3 regions of the Enemella evansiae genome follow, and region 1 is predicted to be linked to each of the others. Evidence: riboswitches for the same ligand, from Rfam matches in the RefSeq annotation. Region 1 holds a riboswitch; each other region holds the start of a gene.
What was found. Region 1 has a riboswitch for thiamine pyrophosphate ahead of C8D81_RS11860 (ECF transporter S component). Riboswitches for the same ligand answer to the same signal wherever they lie in the genome.

Region 1 (5,148 bases):
TCGATCTGGTCGATGCGGGCCTTTCCGCCCCTGATCGCCTCCGTGATCTCCAGGACGGGCTGGCGCACGTCCAGCAGCAGCGGGCTCAGCTCCTTGACGCGCTCGACCAGAGCGTTCCGCTCGGTCAGCAGCGCCTCGCGGTCCGGCCCGTCGTCCTCCTGCGGCATCACGAGGTCGTGCACGTCCACCGACGACAGGCGGGTGAGCACCGCCTCGGTGACCATCGCATCGACGGGCTCGCGCTGGCGGGTGAGGTGGAACTGCTCGCCGCAGCGGTACGTCGGCTGCTTGCGGCTGTTGGTCCCCGAGACGAGCGTCGCGCCGCACTTCCCGCACAGGCCAATCGTGGACAGGAGGTACTTCGGCTGGTTGCCCTGCCTCGCCGACCTCCGCACGTTGTCCTCCAGCTTTGCCACCGCGGCCCGCCACGTCTGCTCGCCAACGATGGGCGGGAACGCGTCGCCCTGCACCGGGTACAGCTCGCCCGAGGCGTAGTGCTTGATGTAGCCAGCGTAGAGCGGGTTCGCCAGCAGGTACCGCACGGCATCGACGGAGAACGCCGACCCGCGCGCGGTCAGATGACCGGCGCTGTTCAGGTCCTCGCGGATGCGACGGATCGACAGCGACGGCTCGCCGAGGAACGCATCGAAGGCCCGCCGTACGGCGTCGGCCTCCGCCTCGATCAGCTCACCCTCCCTCGTCCAGCCGAACGCCTTCCAGGAGGACGCCGGGATGCCCTCGGCGCGGCGGCGCTCGTTCGACCTGATCTGACGCTCCGCCTTGCGGCGCGCCTCGAACCGCGCGAGAGCGGCGAGCATCGTCGCCCGGAACTCGCCGTCCGCCGTCGAGAGGTCGATCTCGCCGTCCACGGTGACGACGCGCAGGCCGAGGTCGATCAGCGTGTTCAGGTCCTTCGTGCTGCGCAGGAGGCGGTCCATGTCCACGGCGACGACCATCGAGAACCTGCCCGCGCGGGCGTCGTCCAGCATCTCGGCCCACCGGGTGCCAGCGCGGCGCTTCTTCGTCGCCGACACAGCGTTGTCGTCGTAGACCTCGACGACCTCCCAGTCCTTGGCCTCGGCGAGAGCCCTGATCTTCCGCAACTGGGTCTCGACCGTCCACCGGTCGCCCTTGCGATCCATCGAGGCGCGGACGTACGCGGCGACCTCGTTCGTCTTCCTCAGCGATACCAGTTCAACCATGCAACCAAGCTTACGTGAACGAGTGTTGCAACCGCGACATGCGCTAGCGCATGTCGATCACCCCGGTACCGATCTCGATCCGCTTGGTGCGGGCACCGATCGCGGCGAGCAGCGGGAACGGCGAACCGAGCTGCCGGGCGAAGTGGTGCACCCGGAAGTACGCCCCGTCACCGCCGAGCTCCTCGGTCGCGACGGCCAGGTCGATCGACTGCAGCAGCGCATCGGAGGCGGTGCGCACCTTGGAGTAGGGCGTCTCGCTCCAATGGCCGAAGTTCAGGAAACCAATTTTCTTCACACTCGTTCAACAGTCAACTACTTGGTGGTATTCCCGGCACGCCCCCGCGACCGGGACCGCGGCCCGGTTCTATACTGATTCGGATCACGGGAGTCCGGGGCACCGGGCTGAGAGGAAGGTCAGACCTTCGACCGTCACACCTGATCTGGGTCATGCCAGCGCAGGGAGGCCTCTTGCACCAGCCGCCGCTGGGCCCGTGCGAGCAGAGAGGCACACGATGAGCAACCAGAAGCACGAGCAGGCTCGCGTCGACGACCAGACCCGGCCGGACAGCGGTGGTCGGCACCGCTGGCGGGTGGTCGACATCGTCGTCGCGGCGGTCCTCGGCGTCGCCTGCGGCCTGATCTTCTTCGGCTGGAACTCCCTGGGGTACGCCTGGTACTCGGCGATGGATGCGCTCACCCCGGGCCTGGGTGGCCTGGCCGCCGGCGTCTGGTTCCTCGGCGGCCCGCTCGGCGGGTTGATCATCCGCAAGCCCGGTGCGGCGCTGTTCGTCGAACTGGTCGCCGGTTTCGTCTCGATGGCGCTTGGCAACCAGTGGGGCTGGGAGACGATGTACTCCGCACTCGCTCAGGGGCTCGGCGCGGAGCTGGTCTTCGCGATCTTCGCCTACCGCCGCTTCGGCGCGATCGTCGCCATCCTGGCCGGCCTGCTCGCCGGCGTCGGCGCCTGGGTCAATGAGTTCATCCTCGGCAACTGGTCCAAGTCGGCCGGTTACAACACGCTGTACCTGATCTGCACCGCGCTCTCCGGTGCGGTGCTGGCGGGCCTGCTGGCCTGGCTGCTGATGAAGGCGTTGGCGCGTGCCGGGGCGCTGGATCGCTTCGCCGCCGGGCGCGAGTCCAGGCGGCTGGTCTGAGCAACACCACCGACCCGGCCGCCACCCCGCTCGCGGTCCGCGCCGAGGGCTGGGGTTGGCGGCATGCGGGGCGGCGCGCCTGGGCGGTCACCGACCTCGATCTGACCATCGAACCGGGTGAGCGGGTACTGCTGCTCGGCGCGTCCGGGGCGGGCAAGAGCACCCTGCTGCACGCGCTGGCCGGTGTGCTCGGCGGCGCCGAGGAGGGCGAGGAAACCGGCCGGTTGCTCGTCGGCGGCAAGCATCCCTCCCGGCAGCGCGGCCGGATCGGGCTGGTCCTGCAGGACCCGGAATCCCAGGTGGTGCTGGCCAGGATCGGTGACGACGTCGCCTTCGGACTGGAGAACCTCGGCGTACCGCGGTCCGAGATCTGGCCGCGGGTCAGCGAATCCCTGCACCGGTTGGGATTGCGGATGCCGTCGGATCATCCGACGAGCCAGCTCTCCGGCGGGCAGAAGCAGCGATTGGCACTGGCCGGAGCTGTCGCCATGCGCAGCGGGCTGCTGCTGCTCGACGAACCCACCGCCAACCTCGACCCGGTCGGCATCGAGGAGGTCCGGGCCGCGGTCAGCGAGCTGGTCGCCGACCGCTCGACCACGCTGGTCGTGGTCGAGCACCGGGTGGATCTCTGGCAGGACCTGGTGGACCGGGTCGTGGTGCTCGACGCCGGCGGTGGCGTACTCGCCGACGGCCCGCCCGACCGGGTCTTCGCCGAGCAGCGGGACCGGTTGCTGGCCGCCGGGGTCTGGGTGCCGGGCGTACCGCTGCCCGAGGTGGCCGTGCCCACGCCACCGGCCGATGCCACCGAGCTGCTGGTCGGCCGGGGGCTCGCCATCGGTTACGACACCGTGCTGCGCGATGGCATCGACGTCACCCTCCCGGCGGGCACCTCCACGGTCTTCACCGGCCCGAACGGTGCCGGGAAGACCACCCTGGCGCTCACCCTGGCCGGGTTGTTGCCCCGGCTCGGCGGTGACCTGGTGGCGGCTCCGGAGCTGCGGCCCCCCGCCCGGCGACGTGCCTTCGGGCGTACGCCGAATCCGGCCGATCCGGCGACCTGGCGCTCGGTGGATCTGCTGCCCCGGATCGGTACGGTCTTCCAGCAGCCCGAGCACCAGTTCGTCGCGGCCACGGTCCGCGAGGAGCTCGCCGTCGGGCTGCGGGCGCTGGGCGTCCCCGCCACCGAGATCACCCGGCGGGTCGAGGAACTCCTTGCCCTGTTGCATCTCGAACCGCTGGCCGCGGCGAATCCGTTCACCCTCTCCGGTGGGCAGAAACGCCGGCTCTCGGTCGGTACGGTGCTGGCCACCGGCCCGCGACTCATCGTGCTCGACGAGCCGACCTTCGGCCAGGACCGGACCACCTGGCTGGACCTGGTACGCCTGGTCGCGGGCATGCTGGGTGAGGGGCGTGCGGTGCTCTCGGTCACCCATGACGAGCCGTTCATCGAGGTGCTCGGGCAGCGCCGGTTGGCGGTGGCGGCACGATGACCGAGAAGGCGAACACGCTGCTGGATCGGTTGAATCCGGTGACCCGATTCGCGATGGCGCTGGTGCTCTCGATCCCGCTGATCCTCACCCTGGACTGGTTGAGTGCCGCGGTCGGGCTGGTGCTGGTGCTCATCGCCGCGCTGGTCTGTGGATTCCCGCCGCGGCTGATCGCCCGCCGGCTGGCGGTGCTGTTCGTGGTCGGGATGCTGGCGGCGATCTCGATGGCACTGTACGGGCGCCCCGGTGGCGCGGAATGGTTTGCCTGGTTGCTGATCCGGGTCACCGACAACTCGCTGCTGCTGGCGGTGGCTGTGTTGTTGCGGGTGCTGGCGCTCGGCCTGTCGGCGGTGCTGCTGTTCGGCGATGTGGACCCCACCGACCTGGCCGACGGATTGGCGCAGGTGGCCCGGTTGCCGGCGCGGTTCGTGCTCGGCGCGCTGGCCGGGATCCGGATGCTGGGGCTGTTCACCGACGACTGGCGGAGCCTCGGACTGGCCCGCCGCGCCCGCGGCCTCGGTGACACCGGACGGGTCCGGCGCTGGTTGTCGATGGCCTTCGCGCTGCTGGTGCTGGCGATCCGGCGCGGCAGCCGACTGGCCACGGCGATGGAGGCGAAGGGTTTCGGCGCGACCGGTCCGGATGCTCCGGAACGCAGCTGGGCAAGGGAATCCCGGCTGCGGGGCGCCGACGCGGTGGGTGTGCTGGTGTGTGCGGTGATGGGTGCGGTCGCGGTCGGCGCCGCGGTCTGGTTCGGCACCGCCAACTGGGTGGGCTCGTGATCGCCGAGGCGCTGGCACCGCTGCTGCAGCCGGGACTGACCGGGCCCGGGCGATGGGTGGCGCTCCTCGACGGCGGCTCCGGATCCGGCAAGACGAGCACCGCGCACGAGCTCGCCCGACTTCTCGATCCGGCACCGCGGGTGGTCAGCCTGGACGACTGCTATCCCGGCTGGGACGGCCTGACCGCCGGCGCAGCGATGGTGACCGCCGACATCCTCTCGGACCGCGCGGGTTATCGGCGCTGGGACTGGGCCGCCGATCGGCCCGGGGAGTGGGTCCCGCTCGACCCGGCCGCGGATCTGATCATCGAGGGGTGCGGGGCGATCACCCGGGCATCGGTCGCGCTGGCGTCGGTGTCGGTCTGGTTGGAACTGTCCGAGCCGGTACGCCGCCAGCGGGCGCTGGCCCGGGACGGTGCCGCCTACGAGCCGCACTGGGAGCGCTGGGCGGCCCAGGAGCGCCGGCACTGGCTGCAGGATCGGCCGCGGGACCTGGCGGATCTGGTCATCGAGCTCGACTGACG
Region 2 (5,148 bases), on a different contig from region 1:
GCAGCAGTCTTGGCAGGGTCAGCCGAGCAGGGTCATGATGTGAGCGCCGGGGGAGGGGACGCCCTCGGTTTCCACCCCTGGAGAGCAGGTACGCCATGGTCTGGCGCGTCGTAATGGTCGGATTGCTGATCGCCGCCTGGCTGGGAGTGCAACCGGCGCACGCGGTGACACCGTCGCCCACCCCGACCCGGACTGCTACCGCGTCCCGGACTGCTACCGCGTCCCGGACTGCTACCGCGTCCCGGACTGCTACCGCGCCCCGGACGGCGACCGCGACACCCACGCGGACTGCCACACCCACGCGTACCACCCCTGGGACGGCAACACCCACCGTGACGGTGACGCCGAGGTCGGCGGCAACGGCACGGGCCGCCTGCTCCGTCGATTTCGCGGCCGTCGGTGCCTCGTTCACCGAGATGGGTTCACCGACCTACGGCTCGGGCACCTATTTCGACCAGACCCTCCCGGGCCCCGGCTCCTGGGCGTACTGGACCGACCAGGATCCCGCCCTGCAGCTGACCGGTGGGTACGCGCACAGTGGGTGGCGGACCAGCGACCTGGCGGGGGTCTCCGACCTCCGGGTGCAGAGCGGCAGCTATCTGGTGATCCTGGCCGGCACCAACAATGTGCTGCGCCGAGAGCCATTCAGCAACGTTCCAGCAGACCTGGACCGGATCGTCGCGACCTCGGGTGTACCGGCGCAGCGCGTTTTGATCTCACTGCTTCCACCCACCGACCCCGCACCCGACCTGATCGCGCCCTTCAACTCCCTGATCCGTTCCTGGGCGGCGAATCGTGGGGTGCAGGTCATCTCGGCCGCCGAGCACATGGACGCCGGGGATGGGTCCTTCAAGCCGGGCATGAGCACCGACGGTGTCCATCTCACCCAGCAGGAGGCGCGCCGACTGGGCGAGTCCGTCGCGGCCCACCTCAGTGCAATGGCCGGTTGCGAACCGACCGAGTTCAGCGCCCGCGCCGATGTTGCCGGTACGCCCACCCAGGATGCCCGATGCGGGCTCCGGGACGGTGGTTGCGCCCAGCTCCGACAACGCGGTGAGCTGTATCGATCGGCGACCACCGGAGCCCGCCTGGTGAAGGGGTCGATCGCCACCCGGTGGCGCACCCTGGGTGCCGAGGGTGGACAACTCGGTTACCCGATCGACGACGAGTTCTGTGGTCTGCGCGACTCCGGTTGCCTGAGTCGATTCCAAGGTGGGTTGGTCTACTGGAGCGGTGGCTCCGGTGCCCACTCGGTCACCGGGCTCACCCTTGACCACTATGCCCGACAGGGTTGGGAGACCGGTCTGCTGCGCTATCCGACCGCCGAGAAGGAGTGCGGGTTGCGTGCGGGCGGTTGTCGACAGCGCTTCCAGAACGGAGCCATCTACTGGTCGTCCGGGACCGGAACCCGCACGGTGCGCGGTCTGATCGAGCAGTCGTGGGTACGCGAGGGCGGTGTCGACGGGCACCTCGGTTATCCCACCTCCGATGAGTTCTGCGGGTTGCGCGACGGCGGTTGTGCGAACCGGTTCCAGGGGGCCACCTACTACTGGTCACCAGCGACCGGCACCGCCTGGTCCCGCGGTGCGATCTTCGACCGCTGGGGCGCCGAACGCTGGGAGGCCGGATGGCTCGGCTATCCCTTGCACAGTGAGTATTGCGGGCTCCGGGACGGCGGTTGTTTCCAGTCCTTCCAGAATGGCGCCATCTACTGGTCCCCGGGTTCGGGCGCCCATTTCGTGCGGGGTCTGCTGCGCCAGTGGTGGGCCGATCAGGGCTGGGAGAACGGTCGCCTCGGCTACCCGACCAGCGATGAGTTCTGCGACGCCTCCGGTTGCTGGCAGGACTTCCAGGGTGGCCGGCTGGTCTGGCGGCGTTAGGGCTGCGTACCGCGGGTGTCGTTCAACTCGGTGAAATGATCGACCGGGCCGTGACCATGGCCGATCTCGAGCCGGTCGCCGTTCGTCAGAGCGCTGGTGAGCCAGAACTTCGTGATCCGCGCCGTGCCCGGCCAGTCGGAGAGCTGGGGGCGGAGTGCGGCCAAGGCGGAGGAGAGCGTACAGCCGGTGCCGTGGGTGTTCTTCGTGTCCACGCGCTCGTCGGCGAACTCGCGTACCCCGTCTTCGTCGGCCCAGACATCGACCGACTCCGCGCCACCGAGGTGACCGCCCTTGAGTAGTACCCGCTGGGCGCCCAGCTCGGCCCGTAGTTTCTCTGCCTGGGAGCGCATTCCGGCCACATCGGTCACCGGGTCGGCGCCGAGCAGCACGGCCGCCTCCGGGACGTTCGGCGTGATCACCGACGCCAGCGGGACCAGCCCGCGGATCGCGTCGGTGGCGTCCTCATCGACCAGCCGGTCACCGCTGGTGGCGACCATCACCGGGTCCAGCACCGAGTACGCCGAGGCCAGCGGTTCGGCGGCCAGGAACCGGCCCACCGTCTCGGCGATCTCGGCCGTCGCGAGCATCCCCAGCTTCACCGCATCGATACCGACATCGGCCAGCAGTGTCTCCAGCTGCTCGGCGACGAACGCGGCCGGCACCACATGCACCCCGGTCACGCCCTGGGTGTTCTGCGCGGTCAGTGCGGTGATCACCGCGGTGCCGTAGGCGCCCAGCTGGTGGAACGTCTTCAGATCGGCCTGGATGCCGGCGCCACCACTGGGATCGCTGCCGGCGATGGTGAGGGCGACGGGTCGGTCCATGGATCAAGGGTAGGTGGTTCGGTTCGGCGCGAAGTGGTGAGGGGAGGTTCATCTCGACACGCACCGCCGGCTCCGCTTCGCTGCGCCGGCGGTGCTACTCGATGAACGTGGGGATTCGGGGGTGTGTAGGGTGGGTGGAAACCCACGCGGGGGCCTCTGGCAAGGGGCTGAGATCGGGCTGACGCCGCCCGGACCGTTCGAACCTGTCCGGGTCATTCCGGCGAAGGAAGTGAGGCATCTCATGACTGAGGTCCATCCACAGCACCACCTGCACCACCTCGACGAGGGCGACCTGAACGTCCCGGTCACTGCCATCTCGCTCGCGGATTCCCCTGACGGCACAGCGAATCCCGATGTGCACGTCTATCGCACCGCCGGTCCCGGCAGCGACCCGACCCGGGGCCTGCCAGCACGCCGGGCCGAGTGGATCACCGCGCGGGGCGACGTGGAGGCGTACACCGGTCGCGCCCGCAATCTCGCCGACGACGGTCGCAGCGCCGTCCGCCGCGGTGAGGCATCCCAGGCCTGGCAGGGCGAGCAGCGCGACCCGCTGCGCGCCACCGAAGGCCGCACCGTCACCCAGATGCACTACGCCCGCCAGGGCACGATCACCCCGGAGATGCGCTTCATCGCGCTCCGCGAGAACGTCGACGTCGAGCTGGTCCGCAGCGAGGTCGCCGCCGGCCGGGCCATCATCCCGGCCAACATCAACCACCCCGAGTCCGAACCGATGATCATCGGAAAAGCCTTCCTCACCAAGATCAACGCCAACATCGGCAACTCCGCGGTCACCTCCTCGATCGCCGAGGAGGTCGAGAAACTGAGCTGGGCCACCCGCTGGGGCGCCGACACCGTGATGGACCTGTCCACCGGTGACGACATCCACACCACCCGCGAGTGGATCCTGCGCAACTCCCCGGTGCCCATCGGCACCGTGCCGATCTATCAGGCCCTGGAGAAGGTCAACGGGGAGGCCGACCAGCTCAGCTGGGAAGTCTTCCGGGACACCGTGATCGAACAGGCCGAGCAGGGGGTGGACTACATGACGATCCACGCCGGCGTGCTGCTGCGCTACGTCCCACTCACCGCCCGGCGGGTCACCGGAATCGTCTCCCGCGGCGGGTCGATCATGGCCGGCTGGTGCCTGGCGCATCACCGGGAATCCTTCCTCTACGAGCATTTCGACGAACTCTGCGAGATCTTCGCCCGCTACGACGTCGCCTTCTCCCTCGGCGATGGCCTGCGGCCCGGCTCCACCGCCGACGCCAACGACGAGGCCCAGCTCGCCGAGCTGCGCACCCTCGCCGAACTCACCGAACGGGCCTGGGCCCACGACGTCCAGGTGATGGTCGAGGGCCCGGGCCACGTGCCGCTCGACCTGGTGCCGGAGAACGTACGCCTCCAGCAGGACTGGTGCCACGGTGCGCCGTTCTACACCCTCGGCCCGCTGGTCACCGACATTGCACCCGGGTATGACCACATCACCTCGGCCATCGGTGCCGCGGTGATCGCCCAGCACGGCACCGCGATGCTCTGCTACGTCACGCCGAAGGAGCACCTCGGCCTGCCCAACCGCGACGATGTGAAGACCGGTGTGATCACCTACAAGATCGCCGCCCATGCCGCCGACATCGCCAAGGGTCACCCCGGCGCGCGGGACCGGGACGACGCGATGTCCAAGGCCCGGTTCGAGTTCCGCTGGCACGACCAGTTCGCGCTTGCGCTCGACCCGGAGACCGCGATGGCCTACCACGACGAAACCCTGCCGGCCGAACCCGCCAAGACCGCCCACTTCTGCTCGATGTGCGGGCCGAAGTTCTGCTCGATGCGGATCAGCCAGGACATCCGCGACACCTACGGCGACCAGCTCGCCACCGGGATGGCGGAGAAGTCCCGGCAGTTCATCGAACTCGGCAAACGCGTCTACCTCGAGCCGGAGGTGGCCAGCAGCCAGGCAGACCGGTGACCGCGGCGCTGCAGGACTCACCCAGGGCCCTGCCGCCCGCCGGCCGGGCGGCGCTGCGGGGCGGGATCGCCGGGAACTACGTCGACCAGCTGCACATCTTTCTGCCGCTGGTCGCCCTGGCGCCCGCCCTGCCGCGCATCGCCGGACCGCAGGCGGCGGCCGCCACCGGTGCGCTGGTGGTGATGGCGCTGCTGCTCGGCCGCCCGATCGGCAGCCTGGTGTTCGGCCCGATCGCGGACCGGCTGGGGCGTACCCGGACCACCAGGATCGCGATCGCCGGAACCGCACTCTGCGCGCTCGGCATCGCCGCGATTCCCACCCACGAAGCGATCGGCGGCTTCGCGGTGACCGGGATCATCGCGCTGCGCTTCCTCGGCGGGGTGTTCATCGCCGGTGAGTACAGCGCCGCGATCCCGCTGGCGATGGAGTGGTCCCGCCCCCGGCGTCGCGGGCTGGTCTCCGGGTTGATCATGTCGAT
Region 3 (5,148 bases), 360 kb from region 1:
ACCGCACCGAGCTGAACCAGTTCGAGCCCGACCTGTGGGGTCTGGCCACCACCCCGAAGGTTGGCATCGGGCACACCGGCATGCTGGTGCGCACCCCGCAGGGTGTGGTGCTCTGGGATCCGCCCGGCTTCGTCGATGAGGGGATCGCCGCCGAGATCCGCGGCCAGGGGCCGATCATCGCCGTCGTCCCCAGCCACCCGCACATGTACGGTCTGCAGCTCGAGTGGGCCGCGGCCCTCGGCGGCGTACCCGTCGTGCTCGCCGAAGCGGACCGGCAGTGGGTGCAGCGCACCGGGGACGCCCTCGACTTCTTCACCGACCACCGCGAACTCGCGCCCGGACTGGCCGTGCACCGCTTCGGCGGACACTTCGCCGGCAGCAGCGTGCTCGAATGGTCCGCCGGTGCCGAGGGCCGCGGCGCACTGCTGGTCGCCGACACCGTGATGGTGAACCCCGACCGGACGAGCGTCAGCTTCATGCGCAGCTACCCGAACCGGATCCCGCTCTCCGGTGCCACCGCCCGACGGCTGGCCGACCGGGTCGCCGAACTGCGGGCCGACCGGGCGTACAGCAACTTCGGCAACGTGCTCGACGCCGATCTGCAGCAGGCGGTACGCCGCTCGGCGGACCGGCATGCCGCCTGGTGCGCGGGGGAGTACGACGAGGGGGACTGAGGGGGCCTCTCGACACGCTCGCTGCGCGAGCTACTCGAGGATCGTGAGGGGCGGTCCAGAATCCGGTCCGGATTTCCGGGAATACCCAAGGCCTGCCTATAGTTCCATGGTTTGAGCCTATGACCATGGGTCCTCAGTGACCCCGTCCCAGACCTGGAGCTGCACTCATGTCCCTGACCGGACTACTCCTCGGCGCGTTGCTCGGCTTCGTGCTGCAGCGCGGCCGATTCTGCGTCACCGGTGCTTTCCGTGACGTGTTCCTCGCCCGCAAGACCCGCTGGCTGACCGCCTTCCTGATCGTGATCGCCGTGCAGAGCATCGGCGTCTTCGCGCTGCAGTCCGCGGGCATCATCGAACTGTCGTTCAAGGCGCTGCCCTGGTTGGCGGTGATCGTCGGGTCGCTGATCTTCGGCATCTCGATCGTGCTCGCCGGCGGCTGCGCCACCGGCACCTATTACCGCGCCGGCGAGGGCCTGGTCGGCAGCTGGGTCGCGCTGGTGGCGTACGCCGGCTTCGCGGCGGTGATGAAATACGGCGTGCTGAAGCCCGTCAACGACGGGATGCGCGCCGAGACCGTCCCGGTGACCACCGTCCAGGACAGCCTCGGAATCTCGCCCTGGTTCCTGGTCGTGCTGCTGGTCGCCGGCGTCGGCTACCTCGCGTACCGGCAGCTGCGCAGCCAGCCGAAGCTGAAGGTCGCCACCCTGCCGCCGGAGAAGACCGGCCTGAACCACCTGCTCTTCGAGAAGGCCTGGCACCCGTTCGTCACCGCGGTGATCATCGGCCTCATCGCGATCGCCGCCTACCCGCTCAGCTACGCCGCCGGTCGCCAGGCGGGCCTGGGGATCACCACCCCCTCGGCCAACCTGACCAGCTTCCTGGTCACCGGCAACACCGCCCGCATCGACTGGGGCGTCTGGCTGGTCGTCGGCATCCTGGTCGGTTCCTTCATCGCCGCCAAGGGCGCGGGGGAGTTCAAGATCCGGGTACCCGACTCGCGGACCATCGTTCGCTCCATCGCCGGCGGCGTCGGCATGGGCGTCGGCGCCTCGCTGGCCGGCGGCTGCACCATCGGCAACGCGATGGTCGAGACCGCCCAGTTCAGCTACCAGGGCTGGATCGCCTTCGCGCTGATGTTCCTCGGCACCGGCATCGGTGCCCGGCTGTTCATCACCGGCCGGCGCAGCAAGTCCGCCAGCGGTACGCCGCAGCAGGCCCTGGTGAACGCCTGAGCGGTACCCCTCGACACGCGATCCATTGCTCCGCTCCGCTACGCATGGATCGCTACTCGGGGAACGGAAGTCCAAGCAGAAAAGGAGAATGACAATGTCCAAGCACGTACTCGAGACCGTCGGTGAGGTCTGCCCGTTCCCGCTGGTGGAGGCCAAGAAGGCGATCGCCGACCTCCCCAACGGCGACGAGCTGGTGATCAACTTCGACTGCACCCAGGCCACCGACTCGATCCCGCAGTGGGCGGCCGAGTCCGGTTACCCGGTCACCGACTACCGCAAGCTCGGTGACGCCGGCTGGACCATCACCGTCCAGAAGGCCTGACCCACATCTCCCACGGGGCATCCGGTTGAGCACCGGATGCCCCGGGTACAATTCCAGACGTTCTTCGCGGGAGTCCGAGGCATCGGGCTGAGAGGGGGCTGTGCCGCCCCGACCGTTGCAACTTGGTCCGGATCATGCCGGCGTAAGGAGAAGTCGATGGAATCACGCATCCTCTGCGGGTTCCGGGATTCCGAGCTCGACGCGATCGTCGTCGGTGCCGGGATCGCCGGACTCGCGGCCGCCTGGGGGCTGAGCCGGCGCGGTCATCGAGTGACGATCGTCAGCGATGACGCGGCCGATGCCGCCTCCCCGGTCGCCGGCGGCATGCTCGCCCCCGGTTCGGAACTCGACTACGGCGAGGACGACCTGCACGAATCGGCGGTGCGCAGCCTGGCCGCCTGGCCCGAATTCGCGGGCGAGATCGAGGAGCAGAGCGGGGCGTCGATCGGCTTCGGTACGCCCGGGACGCTGGCGGTCGCGCTGGATCGCGACGAGGACGCGGTGCTCGCCCGGCACGCCGACCTGCTGCAGGATCACGGCATCGACCACGAGCTGCTGACCGGTCGCGAGGCCCACCGCGCCGAACCCGCGCTGCGCAGTCGGATCGCCGGGGCGCTGCGGGTGCCGGGGGAGGCCAGCGTGGTCCCCGAATCCGCGCTCGCCGCCCTGCGCGCCGCGCTGGAGCAGCAGGGCGCCCGCTTCGCCACCGGCTCCGCCGAACTGCTCGGCGACCAACACGGGGTGCACGGGGTACGCCTCGGCGGCGTCCCGATCACCGCCCCGGTGGTGGTGCTCGCGGCCGGCCATCGCTCCCGGACCCTCGCCGCCTCGATCGACCTCCCCGTCCCGGTCCGCCCGGTCAAGGGCGAGATCCTCACCTTGCGCCCCGACGCCGAGGTGCCGCAGGCCATGATCCGGGCCCGGATCGACAACCATCCGATCTACCTCGTGCCCCGCCCCGACGGCACCCTGCTCGCCGGTGCGACGACCTGGGACACCGGTGAGACAGACACCCGCCCCACCGTCCGCGCCGCCCTCGACCTGCTCGGCGCCGCCGCCGAACTGGTACCCGGCCTGCGGGACGCCGAGGTGGTCGCCCACCGGGTCGGGCTGCGGCCCGGTACCCCGGACAACCGCCCGCTGGTCGGACCGACCGAGGTGCCCGGACTGCTGCTCGCCACCGGCCACTTCCGGCACGGCTTCCTGCTGGCCCCCGAGACGGCCCGTCAGGTGGGTGACGCGGTGCCCGATCTGCGGGCACCGGAGGACGTGGCTTCGACTCGCTCGTCCCTCGCTCGCTCAGCCGACGTGGGGACCCGCTCGGACGATGTGGAGGTATGAGGATGCAGATCACCTTCAACGGGGAACCGACCACGGTGCCCGACGGCAGCACGATCGCCGACCTGCTGGAACGGCAGGGGTTGAGCGGCAAGGGCCTGGCGGTGGCTGTCGACGGTTCGGTGGCCGTGCCCTCGCAGTGGGCGACCACCACGATCCCCGAGGGTGCCGAGCTCGAGGTGCTCCGACCGATGCAGGGAGGCTGACATGACCACCATCGAGAACCCCGCCGTCGCGGCTGTGGAGACCTTCGAGCTCGCCGGGCGTACGCTGCGCTCCCGGCTGCTGCTCGGCTCCGGTGGCGCCTCCAGCCCAGCGGTGCTGCGGGCCGCCGTCGAGGCCGCGGAGAGCGACATCGTCACCGTCACCATGCGCCGGGCCGGCAGCACCGCCGGCAGCGGACTGATGGAGACCCTGGTCGATCTCGGCGTACACATCCTGCCCAACACCGCGGGCTGCCGCTCGGCCCGCGAGGCCGTGCTCACCGCCGAACTCGCCCGCGCCGCCCTGGACACCGACTGGATCAAGCTCGAGGTGGTCGCCGACGACCGCACCCTGCTGCCCGATGTGCTGGAACTCATCGAGGCAGCGGAAACCCTGACCCGCAAGGGATTCCGGGTGCTGCCCTACACCACCGACGATCCGGTGGTCGCCGCCCGGCTGCAGGACGCCGGTTGTGCGGCGGTGATGCCGCTCGGTGCGCCGATCGGCAGCGGACTGGGCATCCGCAACCCGCACGCGATCGAGCTGCTGCGCGAGGCCGTCCAGGTCCCGGTGATCCTGGATGCCGGCATCGGCACCGCCTCCGAGGCCGCCCTGGCGATGGAGCTCGGCTGCGACGCCGTGCTGCTCGCCACCGCCGTCACCCGGGCCGAACGCCCGGAGCTGATGGCAGCGGCGATGCGCGACGCGGTCCGGGCCGGGTACGCCGCCCGGCGCGCCGGCCGGATCCCGCGGCGCCGGCTCGCCCGGGCCTCCTCGCCCGAGCAGGGCCGGATGGGAACCTGAGGACTGTGCACCCGAGGATTGGGCAGGCGAGGGGCTGGGTAAGAGCGCGGATATGGCCAAGCAGCATGGAGAATCCGACGAAGACAAGGCCCGGATCGGCCCCGCGGATCTGGGTATCGACCCGGCCGGGGGAGCGGACGACCAGCTGTTCAAATGGCTGGTCGCCTGCCTGCTGTTCGCGAATCCGATCAGTCAGGAGATCGCCGCGGCCGCCTTCGGTGCCCTCGACCGCGACGGGGTCCTCACCCCGAAACGACTGGCCGAGGCCGACTGGCAGCACCTGGTCGACCTGCTGGGCGAGGGCCACTACAAGCGCTACGACGAATCGAAGGCGCGCGAGCTGATCGCCCTGGGGCGTGATGTGCAGCAGCGCTACGACGGTCGGCTCGCCACGCTGCCCGAGGGCGCCGACTCCCGCAGCGCGATCCTGGACCGGCTGCAGGAGTTCACCGGAATCGGACCGAAGGCCGCCGAGATCTTCCTCCGTGAGACCGGCTGGCAGGGTTGACCAACGGCATCGATCAACGCCGGGATCGCAACACCCGCAGGGTTTCCCGCAGCGCCTCCATCGAAC

Region 2: another riboswitch for thiamine pyrophosphate. It lies ahead of thiC (phosphomethylpyrimidine synthase ThiC); the one in region 1 lies ahead of C8D81_RS11860 (ECF transporter S component).
Region 3: another riboswitch for thiamine pyrophosphate. It lies ahead of thiO (glycine oxidase ThiO); the one in region 1 lies ahead of C8D81_RS11860 (ECF transporter S component).

Annotation. Positions count from the first base shown of each region.
Region 1 is NZ_SNXA01000010.1:91,545-96,692, reverse strand. It holds gene C8D81_RS11870 (recombinase family protein) at 1-1,202, opposite strand, end outside; gene C8D81_RS11865 (LLM class flavin-dependent oxidoreductase) at 1,246-1,497, opposite strand; TPP riboswitch at 1,574-1,681, shown strand; gene C8D81_RS11860 (ECF transporter S component) at 1,715-2,356, shown strand; gene C8D81_RS11855 (ABC transporter ATP-binding protein) at 2,353-3,846, shown strand; gene C8D81_RS11850 (energy-coupling factor transporter transmembrane component T family protein) at 3,843-4,625, shown strand; gene C8D81_RS11845 (nucleoside/nucleotide kinase family protein) at 4,622-5,146, shown strand.
Region 2 is NZ_SNXA01000009.1:239,069-244,216, reverse strand. It holds gene C8D81_RS09280 (GDSL-type esterase/lipase family protein) at 339-1,880, shown strand; gene thiD (bifunctional hydroxymethylpyrimidine kinase/phosphomethylpyrimidine kinase) at 1,877-2,704, opposite strand; TPP riboswitch at 2,841-2,950, shown strand; gene thiC (phosphomethylpyrimidine synthase ThiC) at 2,946-4,670, shown strand; gene C8D81_RS09265 (MFS transporter) at 4,667-5,148, shown strand, end outside.
Region 3 is NZ_SNXA01000010.1:450,385-455,532, forward strand. It holds gene C8D81_RS13490 (MBL fold metallo-hydrolase) at 1-674, shown strand, start outside; gene C8D81_RS13495 (YeeE/YedE family protein) at 842-1,906, shown strand; gene C8D81_RS13500 (sulfurtransferase TusA family protein) at 2,001-2,228, shown strand; TPP riboswitch at 2,285-2,394, shown strand; gene thiO (glycine oxidase ThiO) at 2,385-3,569, shown strand; gene thiS (sulfur carrier protein ThiS) at 3,572-3,772, shown strand; gene C8D81_RS13515 (thiazole synthase) at 3,774-4,574, shown strand; gene C8D81_RS13520 (HhH-GDP family DNA glycosylase) at 4,627-5,082, shown strand; gene C8D81_RS13525 (MurR/RpiR family transcriptional regulator) at 5,096-5,148, opposite strand, start outside.